DNA from 2 places in the Gymnodinialimonas sp. genome. Region 1 is predicted to be linked to the other one. Evidence: riboswitches for the same ligand, from Rfam matches in the RefSeq annotation. Region 1 holds a riboswitch; the other holds the start of a gene.
The links. A riboswitch is a leader RNA that binds a small molecule or an ion and turns the genes downstream of it on or off. The one in region 1 is predicted to bind cobalamin.

Region 1 (7,441 bases):
GAAAGATGCGATATTCATAGATCATCGCGCCCCATTCCGGGCGGCCGGTGTCGGCGGACAATCCGATGAACCCAAGCGAGGCAACCACGATCACGGCGCGCCCGGCGTCGGCGCCCGCCAATGCGCCGATGGCGGGCCAGGCGTTGGGCAGCATGTGGCGGCGGACGGCAGATGAAAGCGTCACGCCCAGGGCCTCGCTCGCCTGCCAATAGGCCTCGCCCCGGATGCGGTCAAAAAGGGCCGCAATGGTCAGCGCATAGGGCGCCCAGGACGTGACCAGCAGAGCCATGGCCACCGTCCAGATGCTTGCGCCGAACGCGGCAGACAGAACCAGAGCCGTCACAAGGGTAGGCAGCGCCAGGGCGGTTTCGGCCAACCAACTCAAGGCGTACCTTGTGTTGGTAGGACCCAGGGCGATCAGCCCGCCCGCCAGCACGCCCAGGCCGATCCCCCCTGCCAGGACAATCGCGATGGCCACGAGCGAGGGTACCGCGCCCCAGATGACGCGTGTCGCAAGGTTCCGGCCCAGATGATCGGTGCCAAGCGGATGCGCGGTTGAGGGGCCCGCAAGGCGATTGGTCAAGTCGACGGCGTGGGGATCGCCGGGGCCACCCATCAGCGCGAAAAGGGTCCCGATGGCAATTGCCACAAGGGCGGCGATGACAAAGACGCGGCTCATGTCAGGCGGGGGTCCAGGCCGTGGCGCAGCAGCCGGGCGGCCTGCAACACCAGCGCCACCCAAAGCGCGACCAGCGCGATGTAGGGCTGCAAGACGGCGTAATCGCGGTGGTTCACGGCCTGCACCACCCGTTCCGAGAGGCCGGGCACGCCAAAGACGATCTCGGCCACCGCCGTGCCCCCCACGATCCAGGCCAATTCCGGTGCCAGTCCGGCGCAAAGCGTCAAGGCGCCTGCCGCGCGTCCGTGGTGCCACAAGGCACCGGTGGTGGAGTGTCCTTTGGCCAGCGCGGTGCGGAAGTAGGGGCTTTCCTTGACGTCCATGAACCCCGCGCGTGTCAGCCGCGCGATGGATCCCAGAGAGAAAGCGGCAACCAGCAGCATCGGCAGAAGCACACGCTCCACCGGGCCGCCGCCAAAGGCGCTGATCCAGCGCAGCTGCACCCCGAACACCCAAAGCATGACCAGCCCGACGGCAAAGGCGGGCAAGGCCTGGCCCGCAATGGCAAGCCCGCGTGAGGCCATGTCGGCCCATCCCCCCGGGGTCAAAGCGGCGCCGAACCCCAAGGCGTAGCCGCCCAGGATGGCCAGCGTCATGCCGCCAAAGCCGATGGCGGCGGAATAGGGCAGGCGCGCCGCGAAATCCTCTGCCACGGGACGCCCGGTCTCAAACGACACGCCCCAATCGAACAGCATGAAGCCTGAAAGCCAGCGGGCGAATTGCGAGATGAGCGAGCCGTCGAGGCCCCACTGCGCGCGGTACTCGGCCACGATACCGGGACCCGAGCGGATGTTGACGTGGTCAAGGAAGATCTCGACCGGGTCGCCGGGCATCAGGCGCAGCAGGAAAAAGGCGGCGGCGACGACAGCCAACCATGACAGCACAAGCCGCAGACAGGTTTGTGCCGCCGCCGGTGTCATTCTGCTGCGACGAGGTCGGGTCGGATCACGTAGTAGTCCGAGCCCCAGGGCTCATACCCGGCCAGGGCGGGCGACAGGCCGACGTGCCATTCAGGCGTGACCAGGAAGGACACCGGCGCGCCCTCGGCGATTATCTCCTGGGCTTGCAGCGCCAGGTCGATGCGGGCCTGGGGACCACCCTCGGCGCGCAGGTCGGCAATCAGCGAGTCATAGTCGGGGTTCGACCATCCGGCATAGTTTCGGGCCGCGTCCGTCTCGAAGAACAGCGACAAGAACAGGCCCGGATCACCCGCAGGAGCCGTATGTTGTGCCCAAAGGAACAGGTCATAGGCGCCGCTGCCCGCCACGTCGCCGGGGCTTTCGGTGATTTGCGTGGTGACGGTGATGCCCAGATCGGCCAGAGCCGCGCGGATGATCGGCTGGAAAGTCACTAGATCGGGGCGCTGGGGGTAGGCGTAAAGCACCAGCTCCAGCGCCGTGCCATCGCGCATACGCCTGCCGCCCTCTCCCAGAGTCCAGCCTGCGTCATCCAGAAGGGCAGCAGCGGCAGCAGGGTCGTAGGGCAGGGCACCTGTAGCGGCGAAGGGATAGCTTCCCGCGAAAGCCCCGGTGGCGGGCACGCCGGCCTGGGCGCCCGTGACCAGGTCATCGCGGCTGATCGCCATGTCGATGGCCTGGCGCACACGGGCATCCGATAGCGCGGGCGTGCGCGTGTTCATCCACATCATGTATTGGTAGGCGACGGGGAAAGAGACGGTGTCGCCCTCGGCCGCGTCCAGCATCGGCAGGGTTTCCACCGGCAGGTTGAAGGCCATGTCCAATTCGCCCGACGCGAAGGCCAGCGCCAGGGACTGGCCATCGGCGATGCGGCGCAGGGTGATGTTGGGGCGATCTTCCGCGCCTGCGTAGAAGGCGTTGGGGACCATCTCGATGGAGCCGCCGGATTCAAAGCTTTCGACCGCAAAGGGGCCGGTGAACACCACCGTGTCGCCCTCCAAACGGTAGACCGGGAAGGCCCATTCCGCGAGGATCGAGGGCAGGATCGTGGTGGGCTGCTCGGTTTCGACGTTCAGCGTGGTGTCGTCGACCACCGTGAAGACCAGCCGCCCCGCCGTCGCGCGGGCCGAGGGGTTGGCCTCACCCGTGCGGTTCAGCGCCTCGGCCACGGCGGCTGCCGTCACGGGGGTGCCGTCCGAGAAGAAGCGATCCGCGGCCAGCTCTATCGTCCAGGTGCCATCGTCGTTGGCGCGGGCCGAGGCCGCGAGGTTCGGCACGACCTCGCCCTCGCGCGAGACTGTGAACAATTGCTCGCCGATGCCGTGGCTGACCACGGCCCACCCGTTAGAGCCCTCGGACGGGTCGAGGCCCGAGGCGAGGAACGTCTGGCCAATGGTGATGTCCTGGGCGGGGGCGGCCAGTGGCATAAGCGCCAGAAGTGCTGTTGCGGCCAGGGCCTTGGGCAAAAAGGTTGGGGTCATTGCGGTTCAGTCTCCAGTATTGGGGTGTGTGTCGTGTCCAGCGATTCGACAAGGTCGCCGCTGAAACAATGGGGTGGAATGCGGCCAAGGATGCCGGCCTGTAGAACTTCGGGTCGGGCGGGGCGGGGCAGAAAGCCCGTGTCGGTGCGCGCGTAGGCTGCGGCAACCTCCAGAACCTCGGCGGCGTGCCGCTTTGGGTCGAGATCACCGAAAAGGTAGGTAAACCGCGCCGCACCCGACAGCGCGATGGCGCAGGGGCGTTTGCATTGGCTCATGCAGTTCACGCCGCGCAGTCGCACGCCAAGCCGTGCCGCATCTCTGGCGCAGAAACCAGCCGCAACGGCGCGCGCCAATCGCCGCCCACCGCGCTGATCCAGATCGGTATCCCGCGTCTCGCGCCCGTCGCGGCAGCGCAGGCAAATTGAAAGGGTTACGTCCGTCTTCGCCACCGTCCCCATCCCTCCGAAAGACGGAGGCAGGTCGGCCCAGACGGCGCAAGCGCCGCACGAATGCGGAAAGGATTAGTCGCCCGTTTGGCGTCACGCATAGGTCCACTCCCACCAGACACCCCGCCTGGTTGATCGTTGTCTCTCAGCAGGCAGGTCTCCTGACTCGCGGGGTAAACTGACGCCGACCTTCCCAACCGCCGATGCGGTCAGTGGCATATTTGGCGTCAACAATCCGCTTACAGTTGCGGGGGCAGTCAAGGCATTGGGTGGATCACCCGCACCTCGTTCCCTCTTAGCGCCACCGGGAAGTGGCGACCGTGCTGACGCGGAAACCAAACGCATTCACACCGGCAATGTCAATCGCCAGCGACACGCGCGCTGTCACTTTTGTCGGACGGCTCGGCAGCCCGCATCCCCGCCCGGGGCGTAGCGCGCGTGCATCACCTGGGCCGCAACCGGGGCCGGATCGCCCGTTGAAGGCCCAATCGCCGCCGCCGGTCTTGATTAGCGCGCCCCGGACGCCGCATACTTGGGGCGAGCAGAAGAACAAAACAGCATGGGCACCCCTATGGGCATCACGGCACAGTCGCATTCCTGCCCTGAAAGGCAGGACCCGCCCTGGGATTCCGGGCGCGGGGTCCCTGCCGCGCCAAGCCCCCTGCACAACAAAAAACACAGTGAGTAGCGTGATATGACAAACCCATCGGGCGTTCTAATGGTCGCCATCATGAAGGACGAAGCGCCCTATATCCTGGAATGGGTTGCCCACCACAAAGCCCTGGGTGTCGAGGATTTCATCGTCTTCTCCGCCGATTGCGACGACGGCACCGACCACATGCTGGAGCGTCTTGACCGTCTGGGCTACCTGCGCCACGCGCCGAACCCAAAGCGCATCTTCCGTCAGATCCCGTCGTGGCAGGTGGGCGCGCTGCGCTATGCCACGAAGTTCGCGCGCTATGAAGACGCCCAGTGGATCATCACGGTCGATGCCGATGAATTCGTGGACGTCACGGTCGGGCGGCACCGGCTGAAGGATCTGTTTGAAGCCACGGAGCCGTTTGATCTGATGAGCTTCACGGTCCTCGGCCACAACTCCAACCGGGTGCGCGGGATCGGGGACGGCAAGGTGCAGGGCGTGTTCACGCGCCCGGGCGCTGAGTTCTCAGCCTTCGACAACGACGCGCCGCCCAAGGTCGCCTCGGTCAAGACGCTGATGCGCGCGCCGCAACCCACGGCCATGTTCCGCAACCACAGGCCCAAGTTCAAGGACTTCCCCAGCACCAACCAAAGGTGGGTGGACGGCAGCGGGCGCGAGATGTCGGACCATTTCACCAACAACAAGGTCAATTCCTTGGAGTGTAACGGCAGCTTGGATCTGGGGCGGGTCAACCATTACTCCATCCGCTCGATGGACAGCTTCCTGGTGAAGGTGAACCGGGGCAATCCGTTGACCGGCGGATCGGGCCTGAAGCTGGATCAGAAGGCGATCAACGTCTTCACCGACTATTGGACGCGGCGCAACGTGGGCCTGGATAACACCCCGATCAAGCATCACGTCCCCTATGGCTACAAAGCCCTGCACAAAACGCTGATGGACGATCCGATCCTGTCGGACCTTCACGAGGGGGCGATATCGATTCATAAGCAGACGGTGGAGCTTGTGTTGAACTCCGACAGCGGTCGAATTATCGCCGAGGCCATGGGATACTTCGAGACCGAAGCGGCAGAATAAAAGCAGAATAAAAAACGAGCGAGGCGAGACAGGATGAAAGTTGTAATTCTTTGCGGCGGCTACGGCACCCGCATCCGCGGCGTTGCCGACGATGTCCCCAAGCCGATGGTCGAAATCGGCGGGCGTCCGATGCTGTGGCACATCATGAAATACTTCGCCAGCTACGGGCATACCGACTTTGTGCTCTGCACGGGTTACAAGAGCTACGTGATCAAGGATTACTTTCTCAACTACGACCATCAGTTCAGCAATATCTCCCTGACGATCGGCGATGGTCAGGCCCCGAAAATCGACTACCTCCATGATGAGGCCGGGTGGAACCTGCAGATCATCGACACAGGCACCGAGACGATGACCGGCGGGCGCATCGCGCGGATCAAGCAGTTCGTCGCGGGGGAGGAGAGCTTCTTTCTGACCTACGGCGATGGCCTCAGCGATGTGGACCTCGACAGCCTGCGCGATTTCCACGCCAGCCATGGCAAGGCCCTGACCGTCACCGGCGTGTCGCCTCCGGGCCGCTTCGGCGAAATCGTCTCGACCGAGGGGGGCCGCGTGACGGGCTTTAATGAGAAGCCGCAGGTCAGCGGCGGGCGCATCTCGGGCGGGTTCTTTGTCGCCTCGCAGGCGATGTTCGACCACCTCAGCGGCGAAGACGACGAAGTGTTCGAGGATCAGCCGATGGATCGTCTGGTGCAGGCCGAAGAGCTGGTGATGTACGATCACGCGGGCTTCTGGCAGTGCATGGACACCTACCGCGACTGGAAGCTGATGCAGGGTCTGATCGATAGCGACAAGGCCGCGTGGAAACGATGGTGACGCCTCTGGAAAGTGCGTTTGCGGGCAAGCGGGTTCTGCTGACGGGGGACACCGGGTTCAAGGGCGCCTGGCTGGCCCTTTGGCTGCAACGCATGGGGGCCGAGGTCCATGGCCTCGCCCTGCCCGAAACCGGCCCCGAGACGCTGTTCGCCCGGCTGGGCCTGCGCGATATCATTCAACACACTGACGGTGACATCCGCGACGCAGCCGCCGTCGACGCGGCCTTTGAACAGGCCCGCCCCGAGGTGGTGCTGCACCTGGCCGCGCAAGCGCTGGTGCGCCAAAGCTACCGCGACCCGGTCGAAAGCTTCTCGACCAATGTCATGGGCTCGATCAACGTCTGGGAGGCCACGCGCCGCCATGCGGAAACGTTGCGCGCGTTGATCAGCGTGTCGTCCGACAAATGCTACCAGAATAACGAATGGGTCTGGGGCTACCGCGAGACTGACCGCTTGGGCGGCAAGGACCCCTACAGCGCCTCCAAGGCGGCCATGGAAGTGGCGTTCGAGGCCTGGGTTCAGTCGTTCTTCTCGGAAATCCCGACGCTCGGCTATGCCTCGGTCCGGGCGGGCAATGTGATTGGCGGCGGCGATTACTCGGAAGATCGCATCACGCCGGATATCGTGCGCGCCCTCTCCGCCGGGCAGCCGGTGCCCATGCGCAACCCCAATGCCACAAGGCCCTGGCAGCATGTGCTGGAGCCGCTGGGCGGCTACCTGACCCTCGCAGCCAAGCTGTTGGACGACCCGCTGACCTGTCGCGGGGCGTGGAACTTCGGCCCCGATGTCTCCGCCAACCAATCGGTTGCGGCCTTCGTCGAGACGGCCATCGAGGCCTGGGGCAGCGGCACCGCCGAAGCCCGCCCCGACCCCAACGCCCCGCGCGAGGCGGGGCTTTTGTCGCTCAACTCCGACAAGGCCTACAAGTTGCTGGGCTGGCACACCGCCTGGGATTTTGAAAGCAGCGTGACCAACACAATCGATTGGTATCGCGCGGTGGAAGGCGGCGGCGACGCCACCCAGATCACCGCCGCCCAGATCGAGCAATACGAGAAGGACCAGAAATGGCGAGTATGATTGAAGGCGTGAAGATCGAGCCGCGCCGCCAGATTGTGGATGAGCGTGGCAAGATCATGCATATGCTCAAATCCACGGACGACGTGTTCCAGGATTTCGGCGAGATCTATTTTTCGGTCGTCAATCCCGGCGTCATCAAGGCCTGGCACATCCACAAGAAGATGATCCTGAACTACGCGGTGCCCTACGGGGCGATCAAGTTTGTCCTTTACGATGACCGCGACGACAGCCCGACCAAAGGCGTGCTGCAAGAGGTCTTCCTTGGCCCCGACAGCTACAACCTTGTTACCG
Region 2 (7,441 bases), 1.0 Mb from region 1:
CGTCCTATCAACTTTCCTAATGGGATCGGTTATTCTTTATTATTTTCCCTCCAGCAACCCCCACCCTATCCTTAGGGGGCGCAACAGGGAGAGCTGCCAATGGACCTCGGTTTTTTTACCATGCCCATCCACCCCGTGGACAAGGACTGGCGTCAATGCCTGGCCGAAGACCGCGAGGCGTTTCTGCTGGCCGATGAATTGGGCTTCACCGAAGCCTACGTGGGCGAGCATGTGACGGATGGCGCCGAGCAGATCGTCAGCTGCACAATGTTCATTGCCTCTCTGGCCTCTGCCGTGAAGAACATGCGCCTGGGCACCGGCACCGTGAACATGCCCAACAGCCATCCCGCCAATGTGGCGGCGCAAGTGGCTATGCTGGACCATATGCTGGACGGGCGTTTCAACTTCGGCATCTCACCCGGTGGCCTTGCGTCCGATGCGGAGGTCTTCGGCAACCTTGATGCCAACCGGCAAGAGATGTTCCTGGAATGCATCGATACCGTGTTGAAGATCTGGGAGAGCGACCCACCCTACAACATCGAAGGCAAATACTGGAACATCACGACCGAGCGGACGTCGATGACCGAGATTGGCCAGGGCATCATGCCCAAGCCGCTGCAGAACGATCCGCATCCGCCTATCGTGGTCACCGCCGTGGCGCCGTTCTCCAAGGGCGTAACCGAGGCCGCCGCGCGCGGGTGGGATCCGATTTCCGCCAACTTCCTGATGCCCCAATGGGTGGCATCGCACTGGCCCAAGTACGTTGAAGGGTGCGAGCGTGCTGGCCGCCCGGCAGAGCTGGCCAATTGGCGTGTCGCCAAAAGCGTCTTCGTGGCCGACGACATGGACACAGCACGGGCCTATGCGACCGATCCCAACAGCCCCTACCGCTTTTACTACTCCCAGCTGTTCACCAAGCTGAAAAAGCACGGGCGGATCAACCTGTTCAAGGAACACAAAGATCAACCCGATGAAGAGGTGACGCTGGATCACGTGTGTGAACGCCTGATCATCTGGGGCACGCCCGACAAGGTGACGGACGAGCTGCTGCAATTCCGCGAGCAGACGGGCCAGTTCGGCACGCTTCTGGTGGCGGGCAAGGACTGGGCCGATGTGGATCTGGCACGGCGCAACATGGTGTTGCTGGCCGAGCAGGTGAAACCCGCCATCGACGTGGCAGAGGCCGCGCTGCGAGCGGCAGAATGAGCCGTCTGGACATCGGCGGCCATGGGTTGAATGTCCACATGGATGGAACCGGGGAGGATTGGTTGATCCTTTCCAACTCCCTTGGGGCGGATCTTTCGATGTGGGACGACCAGATCGAGGCGCTGACGGCAAAATACCGCGTGCTGCGCTATGACACCCGCGGCCATGGCGGCAGTGACACCACGGGCCCCGTGACGTTCGCGGACCTCAACGCTGACGTCATTGCCCTGATGGACGCGCTAGAGATCGATCAGGCCGCGTTCATGGGCCTGTCGATGGGCGGTATGACGGGGATGGGCCTGGCGGTGGATCATGCTGACCGCATCACCCGCGTCGTCTGCGCCGACGCACGCGCCGATGCGCCGCCGCCGTTCCAGGCCAACTGGGACACGCGCATTGCTGCCGTGACCGACGGCGGGCTGGAGGCGATCGTGGAGGGCACGCTTGGCTCGTGGTTCACCGAGGATTGGCGCGTCGCCAATCCTGAGCGCGTCACGCAAGTCCGAGCCATGATCCTCGCCAATGATCCGCGCGGCTATATCTCGTGCTGTCACGCGCTCAAGGGCCTTGATTGCCTGCGCCATTTGCCGAACGCCAAGGCGCCGATCTTCTATGTCGGCGGCGATCAGGACATGGGCGCCGCGCCCGCCGTGATGCAGGAAATGGCCGATGCCACGCCGGGGGGGCAATATGTGTCGATCCCCAATGCGGCCCACGTGGCCAACATCAACGCGCCCGAGGCGTTCAACGCGGCAATTGCAGAGTTCCTGGGTCTATAGCGTGATGTTCAGGAGGCCACGGGTATCCATCACGGCCTCCAGATGCGCGGCAAGGTTGTCCAGCGTCGCCTCTACCGTGGCATCATAGCTGACCGACTGCGCCACACCGAACTGCGCCAGCCAGGCGGCGCGAAAGGCATCGTCGCGAAACATTCCGTGCAGGTAGCTGCCCGAGACGCGGCCATTGGCGGAAATCGCCCCCTCCGGCTGGCCGTTCAGCTTCGCGAAGGGGCGGGCGCAATCGGGGCCTTGGGTGCGCCCGATGTGGATCTCATAGCCCTTGAAGGGCGTGTCCGAGGGCGCATGCACTGCCTGCACCTCGGTCAATCTCTTGTCGCCGGTCATGACGGTCTCGACGTCCAGCAGGCCTAGGCCGCTGTCCGTGCCTGCCGCCCCCTCGATCCCCACTGGGTCCGCGACCGAGTGGCCAAGCATCTGATAGCCACCACAAATCCCCAGCACATGCCCGCCGCGCCGCAAATGCGCCGCGAGGTCCACGTCCCACCCTTGGGTGCGCAAGTAAGCCATGTCTACGCGCGTGGATTTGCTGCCCGGGATGATCACCACGTCGGCGTCGCCGGGGATCGCCTCTCCGGCGTTCAACATCGTCAACCGCACGCCGGGCTCTTGCGCGAGCGGGTCCATGTCGTCGAAATTGGCGATGCGGCTCAGGCGCAGGCAGACGATATGCAGCCCCTCGGCGCGGGTGCGCGTGGTGATATCCAACGCGTCTTCGGCGGGCAGGTTTCCGGCATCGGCAAACCAGGGGATCACGCCGAACCCGCGCCAGCCGGTGTGCGCCTCGATCAGCTTGTAGCCGTCGTCAAACAGCGAAGGATCGCCGCGAAACTTGTTGATCATGAAGCCCCGGACCAGCGCGTTGTCTTCCTTGGACATCACCGCTTGCGTCCCCACGACCTGTGCGATCACACCGCCCCGATCGATATCCCCGCAGAGCACGACTGGCACCTTTGCGGCCTGCGCGAACCCCATGTTCGCGATGTCGCCTGCGCGCAGGTTGACCTCCGCCGGAGACCCCGCGCCTTCCACGATTACCAGATCGTGCTGGGATTTCAGCCGCTCGAAGCTCTCCAGAACGGACCTGAGCAACTGCGGTTTCAGCGACGCATATTCGCGCGCCCGCACGGTGGTCAGCCGTTTGCCCTGCACGACCACCTGAGACCCGGTTTCCGACTCAGGCTTCAACAAAACCGGGTTCATATCCGTATGCGGCGCCAACCCGCAGGCCAAGGCCTGCAACGCCTGTGCGCGCCCGATCTCTCCGCCGTCCGATGTCACGGCGGCGTTGTTCGACATGTTCTGCGGCTTGAACGGCGCGACCGACAGGCCCCGGGCCCGCGCGATCCGGCAAAGCCCCGCGACCAGCATCGACTTGCCCACGTTCGAGCCCGTGCCCTGGATCATCACCGCGCGGGTCATCTATGCCCCGTGGTACGGTTTGCGCGCCGTCTCACGGCCGTCGGCGTCGCGGTAGATCTTCACCCCGTCTTTGATCGTGACAGTTTCCCCGGTTTGGGAATACGTCACGACATCGTCGCCCGAACGTGTGCCGATCACCAGATAACGCACCGGAGAGTCTGATCGGTTCTCCAGGTGATGCCCCACTGCGACGCCCGCCTTGAAACAGGCCGTGTCGCCTGCGCGCAGCTCCGTTTCCACGCCCCCCTCCACCAGCGTCGCCACCCCGTCCAGCACATGCACCATCTCATCCTCGCGCGCGTGCCAATGGTTTTTGGACGCCGCCCCGCCAGGCCAAAGCGTTTCGATGAATGCGCCGAATTGGGTCAGCCCGCCAGCGTCCGAGAGCAACTCGGCGCGAAACCGGCCGATCTCATCCTCGCCTTCTTCGATCTTGGGGGCCGCGATCTTTGGCATCAGAACTCCACGCCCTTCTGCGCCTTCACGCCGTCGCGGAACGGGTGTTTGATCAACGTCATCTCGGTCACCAGATCCGCCGCTTCGATCAACTCGGGCTTGGCGTTGCGGCCCGTCAGGCAGACATGGGTCATCGGCGGCTTTTGCGTCAGCAGGAAGTCCACCACCTCGTCGATATCCAGGTAATCGTAGCGCAGCGCGATGTTGATCTCATCGAGCAGCACGAAGTCGATCTCCGGGTCCAGGATCTGCTCTTTCGCGATCTTCCAGCCGTTCTGGGCGGCGGCGATGTCACGCTCTTTGTCCTGGGTCTCCCAGGTGAACCCCTCACCGGACACGAAGAACCTGCACTCATCGGCAAATCGCTCGCGCAGAAAGCTCTTCTCGCCGGTCGCCCAATTGCCCTTGATGAACTGCACGACAGCACAGCCCATCCCATGCTGGATCGACCGCATCACCATGCCGAACCCGCTGGAGGATTTCCCCTTGCCCGGCCCGGTGTGGACCATGATCAGACCTTTTTCTTCGGTTTTGGTCTCCATCATCTTGTCGCGCGCGGCTTTGATCTTGCGCATTTTCTCGGCGTGGCGAGCGTTCTCGTCTGTCATGGCATGCTCCTCCTGCGGTTGCTCAAAGGCTTGGCGGCAATCGCCCCGATTGACAAGCCCGCTGGCCCGTGAACAGGCTTTCCCCGATGGTGCCCGAAAGGGCCTTAGAGGGAACGCGGTGCGACACCGCGGCTGCCCCCGCAACTGTAAGCGGTGAGCGGCCTCGCGTATGCCACTGAAACCAAAGCGGTTTCGGGAAGGCGCGGGGCAGGCTTTGACCCGTGAGCCAGGAGACCTGCCATCATGAACGCAACACTTGACCCGGGCGGGGTGTCCCGGAGGAGGATTGATGGACGACAAATTTGCCCCCCCACCGACCGAAGTGCTGGTCTGCGTCAAATGCCTGCGCGGCACCGAGGCGCCGGAAGAGGGCATTCGCCCCGGCCAGGCGCTATACAACGAGCTGATCCAGCGCGACATGCCCGAGGGCGTCACGATCCGCCCGATGGAATGCCTGCAGAACTGCGACAGCGGCTGTTCAGTCGCGATCCGCGGCGGTGACGCGCGCTGGACCTATGTCTACGGAAATTTCCTGGAGGCGTCGCATCCGGACATGCTGGCCGAGGGGATTGCCCTTTATCACGCCACCCATGACGGGCTGATCCCGTGGCGTTCGCGCCCCGAACACTTCAAACGCAACTGCATCGCGCGCATCCCGCCCGTGCTGACCAAGGAGGCCTAGACCATGGCTGACCTCGCAAAACTTCCCGTCACCGTCGTCACCGGCTTTCTGGGCTCGGGGAAGACGACGCTTATCTCACAGCTCATGCAGAACCCCGGCGGCAAGCGCCTGGCGATTGTCGTCAACGAATTTGGCGACGTGGGTGTGGATGGTGACATCCTCAAAAGCTGCGCCATTCCCGATTGCCCGGCGGAAAACATCATGGAACTGGCCAACGGCTGCATCTGCTGCACCGTTGCCGATGATTTCATCCCGACGATCGAGGCGCTGATGGCCCTGGACCCGCGCCCTGAGCATATCGTGATTGAAACCTCCGGTCTTGCGCTGCCCAAGCCGCTTCTGAAGGCGTTTGATTGGCCCGATATCCGCTCCAAGATTACAGTGGACGGGGTCATTGCTCTGGCCGATGCTGAAGCCGTCGCGGCAGGCCGCTTTGCCACGGATGTCGCCAAGGTCGATGCGCAGCGCTTGGCCGATGAAAGCATCGACCACGAAACGCCCCTGTCCGAGGTGTTCGAGGATCAGATCTCTTGCGCCGATATCATCCTGCTCACCAAGCCCGATCTCGCGGGCCCCGAGGGCATCGCCAAGGCCAAAGCGATCATCGCGGCAGAGGCCCCGCGTCCGATCCCGGTGGTTGAAGTGGCCGAAGGCGTCGTGGACCCCCGCGTGATCCTTGGGCTGGAAGCGGCGGCAGAGGATGACATGGATGCGCGCCCGTCGCACCATGACGGCCACCATGATCACGAGCATGACGACTTCGACAGTATCGTCGTGGATATCCCTGACGTCTCCGACCCGCTGGAACTGGTTGCCCGGATCGAGGAATTGGCCAAGACCCAGAACATCCTCCGCGTCAAAGGCTATGCGAATGTCTCCGGCAAGCCGATGCGCCTGCTGGTCCAGGCCGTGGGTGCCCGCGTCCGCCACCAGTTTGACCAGCCCTGGGGCGACCGACCGCGCCAGGGCCGCCTTGTGGTGATCGCCGAGCATCACGACGTGGACCCCAATGCCATCCGCGCCGTTCTGGCTCCCGCCCAGGCCGCCGCCGAGTAGCATGCCATGCACGTCGTCTTCCGCGAAAGCCACGGGTTAGAAGAGACAGAGACCCCAATAGATCTGGCGCAAACGCCCGCAGATCTGGTGGTGTTGTCGCTTTCTGATTCCGACCTCGGCGCTTTCGCGGCGGGCTGGCACCGTGCGAACGGTGCCTTGCCGTCGCTTCGGCTGGCCAACATCGCGGCGCTGAAGCATCCGCTGTCGGTCGATACCTATATCGAGCAGACGCTTTCTGGCGCGAAGGGCATCCTGATCCGCCTGATCGGCGGCGTGCCGTACTGGCCCTATGGGTTGCAACAGATCGAGGTGCTTTGCCGGGCCAAGGGCATCGTTTTGGCCGTCCTGCCCGCCGATGGGCGAGAGGACACGCGGCTCGATGATATCTCCACGCTGCCCGTTTCCACCCTGCGCCGCCTCCAGCACCTCTGCGATGCGGGCGGAGAGGTCGCGGCCCAGGCGGCTCTGGCGCAAATGGCCCTCGCGTCGGGTCTTTACGCGGGTCCCGTCCGGGGCGCCAAAGGGCTGCCGAGCGTTGGGGGATGGACGCCAGAGGATGGCGTCTGCTGCCCGGTCCTCGCCGTCCACTCCCAGCCGCTCATTCTGGTGACGTTTTATCGATCGTACCTGGTCTCGGCGGATCTCGCCCCGATCCGTGCGCTGTTCGAAGCCCTGCGCGCCAAGGGGTTTTCGGTCATGGGCCTCTTCGCACCGTCGCTCAAGGCCCCTATGGCGGCTGAATGGATGACCCGCCAGGTGGCGCATCTTTCGCCGGTGGCCATCGTCAATGCGACGTCGTTCTCGGGCAAAGGGGCAGGGGGGGCGTCGCCGCTCGACGCGGCGCAGGTTCCTGTCTACCAAGTCGCCCTTGCCACCTCTGGCGAGCAGGCTTGGGCCGAGGCCGAACGCGGCTTGTCACCCGCCGATCTGGCCATGCACGTCGTGCTGCCCGAGGTCGACGGGCGCATCTTCGCCGGCGTCGCCTCGTTCAAAGAGCCCGACACCCGCGACGACGATCTGCAATTCGCGCGCTATGCCCATAACGCGCACCCCGAGCGCGTCGAACACCTGGTGGACCGCATTACGGCCTGGCACGCGCTGGCGACGAAACCACCCTCTGAGCGGACCCCCGCCCTGGTCCTTTCCACCTATCCCGGCCGTTCCTGGAACGCCGCCCACGCCGTCGGTCTCGATGCCATCGCATCGGCCAATGC

Region 2: linked by a shared signal. The riboswitch ahead of AC6I9R_RS08605 (DUF1636 family protein) and the one ahead of AC6I9R_RS03700 (DUF1636 family protein) in region 1 are both predicted to bind cobalamin.

Annotation. Positions count from the first base shown of each region.
Region 1 is NZ_AP041059.1:729,744-737,184, forward strand. Features, by position in the region: gene AC6I9R_RS03685 (ABC transporter permease) at 1-679, opposite strand, end outside; gene AC6I9R_RS03690 (ABC transporter permease) at 676-1,563, opposite strand; gene AC6I9R_RS03695 (ABC transporter substrate-binding protein) at 1,596-3,077, opposite strand; gene AC6I9R_RS03700 (DUF1636 family protein) at 3,074-3,526, opposite strand; cobalamin riboswitch at 3,658-3,862, opposite strand; gene AC6I9R_RS03705 (glycosyltransferase family 2 protein) at 4,254-5,258, shown strand; gene AC6I9R_RS03710 (glucose-1-phosphate cytidylyltransferase) at 5,292-6,074, shown strand; gene rfbG (CDP-glucose 4,6-dehydratase) at 6,068-7,150, shown strand; gene AC6I9R_RS03720 (dTDP-4-dehydrorhamnose 3,5-epimerase family protein) at 7,138-7,441, shown strand, end outside.
Region 2 is NZ_AP041059.1:1,736,449-1,743,889, forward strand. Features, by position in the region: gene AC6I9R_RS08580 (LLM class flavin-dependent oxidoreductase) at 100-1,206, shown strand; gene pcaD (3-oxoadipate enol-lactonase) at 1,203-1,985, shown strand; gene AC6I9R_RS08590 (cobyric acid synthase) at 1,980-3,425, opposite strand; gene AC6I9R_RS08595 (cupin domain-containing protein) at 3,426-3,881, opposite strand; gene cobO (cob(I)yrinic acid a,c-diamide adenosyltransferase) at 3,881-4,489, opposite strand; cobalamin riboswitch at 4,560-4,746, shown strand; gene AC6I9R_RS08605 (DUF1636 family protein) at 4,779-5,171, shown strand; gene cobW (cobalamin biosynthesis protein CobW) at 5,175-6,227, shown strand; gene cobN (cobaltochelatase subunit CobN) at 6,234-7,441, shown strand, end outside.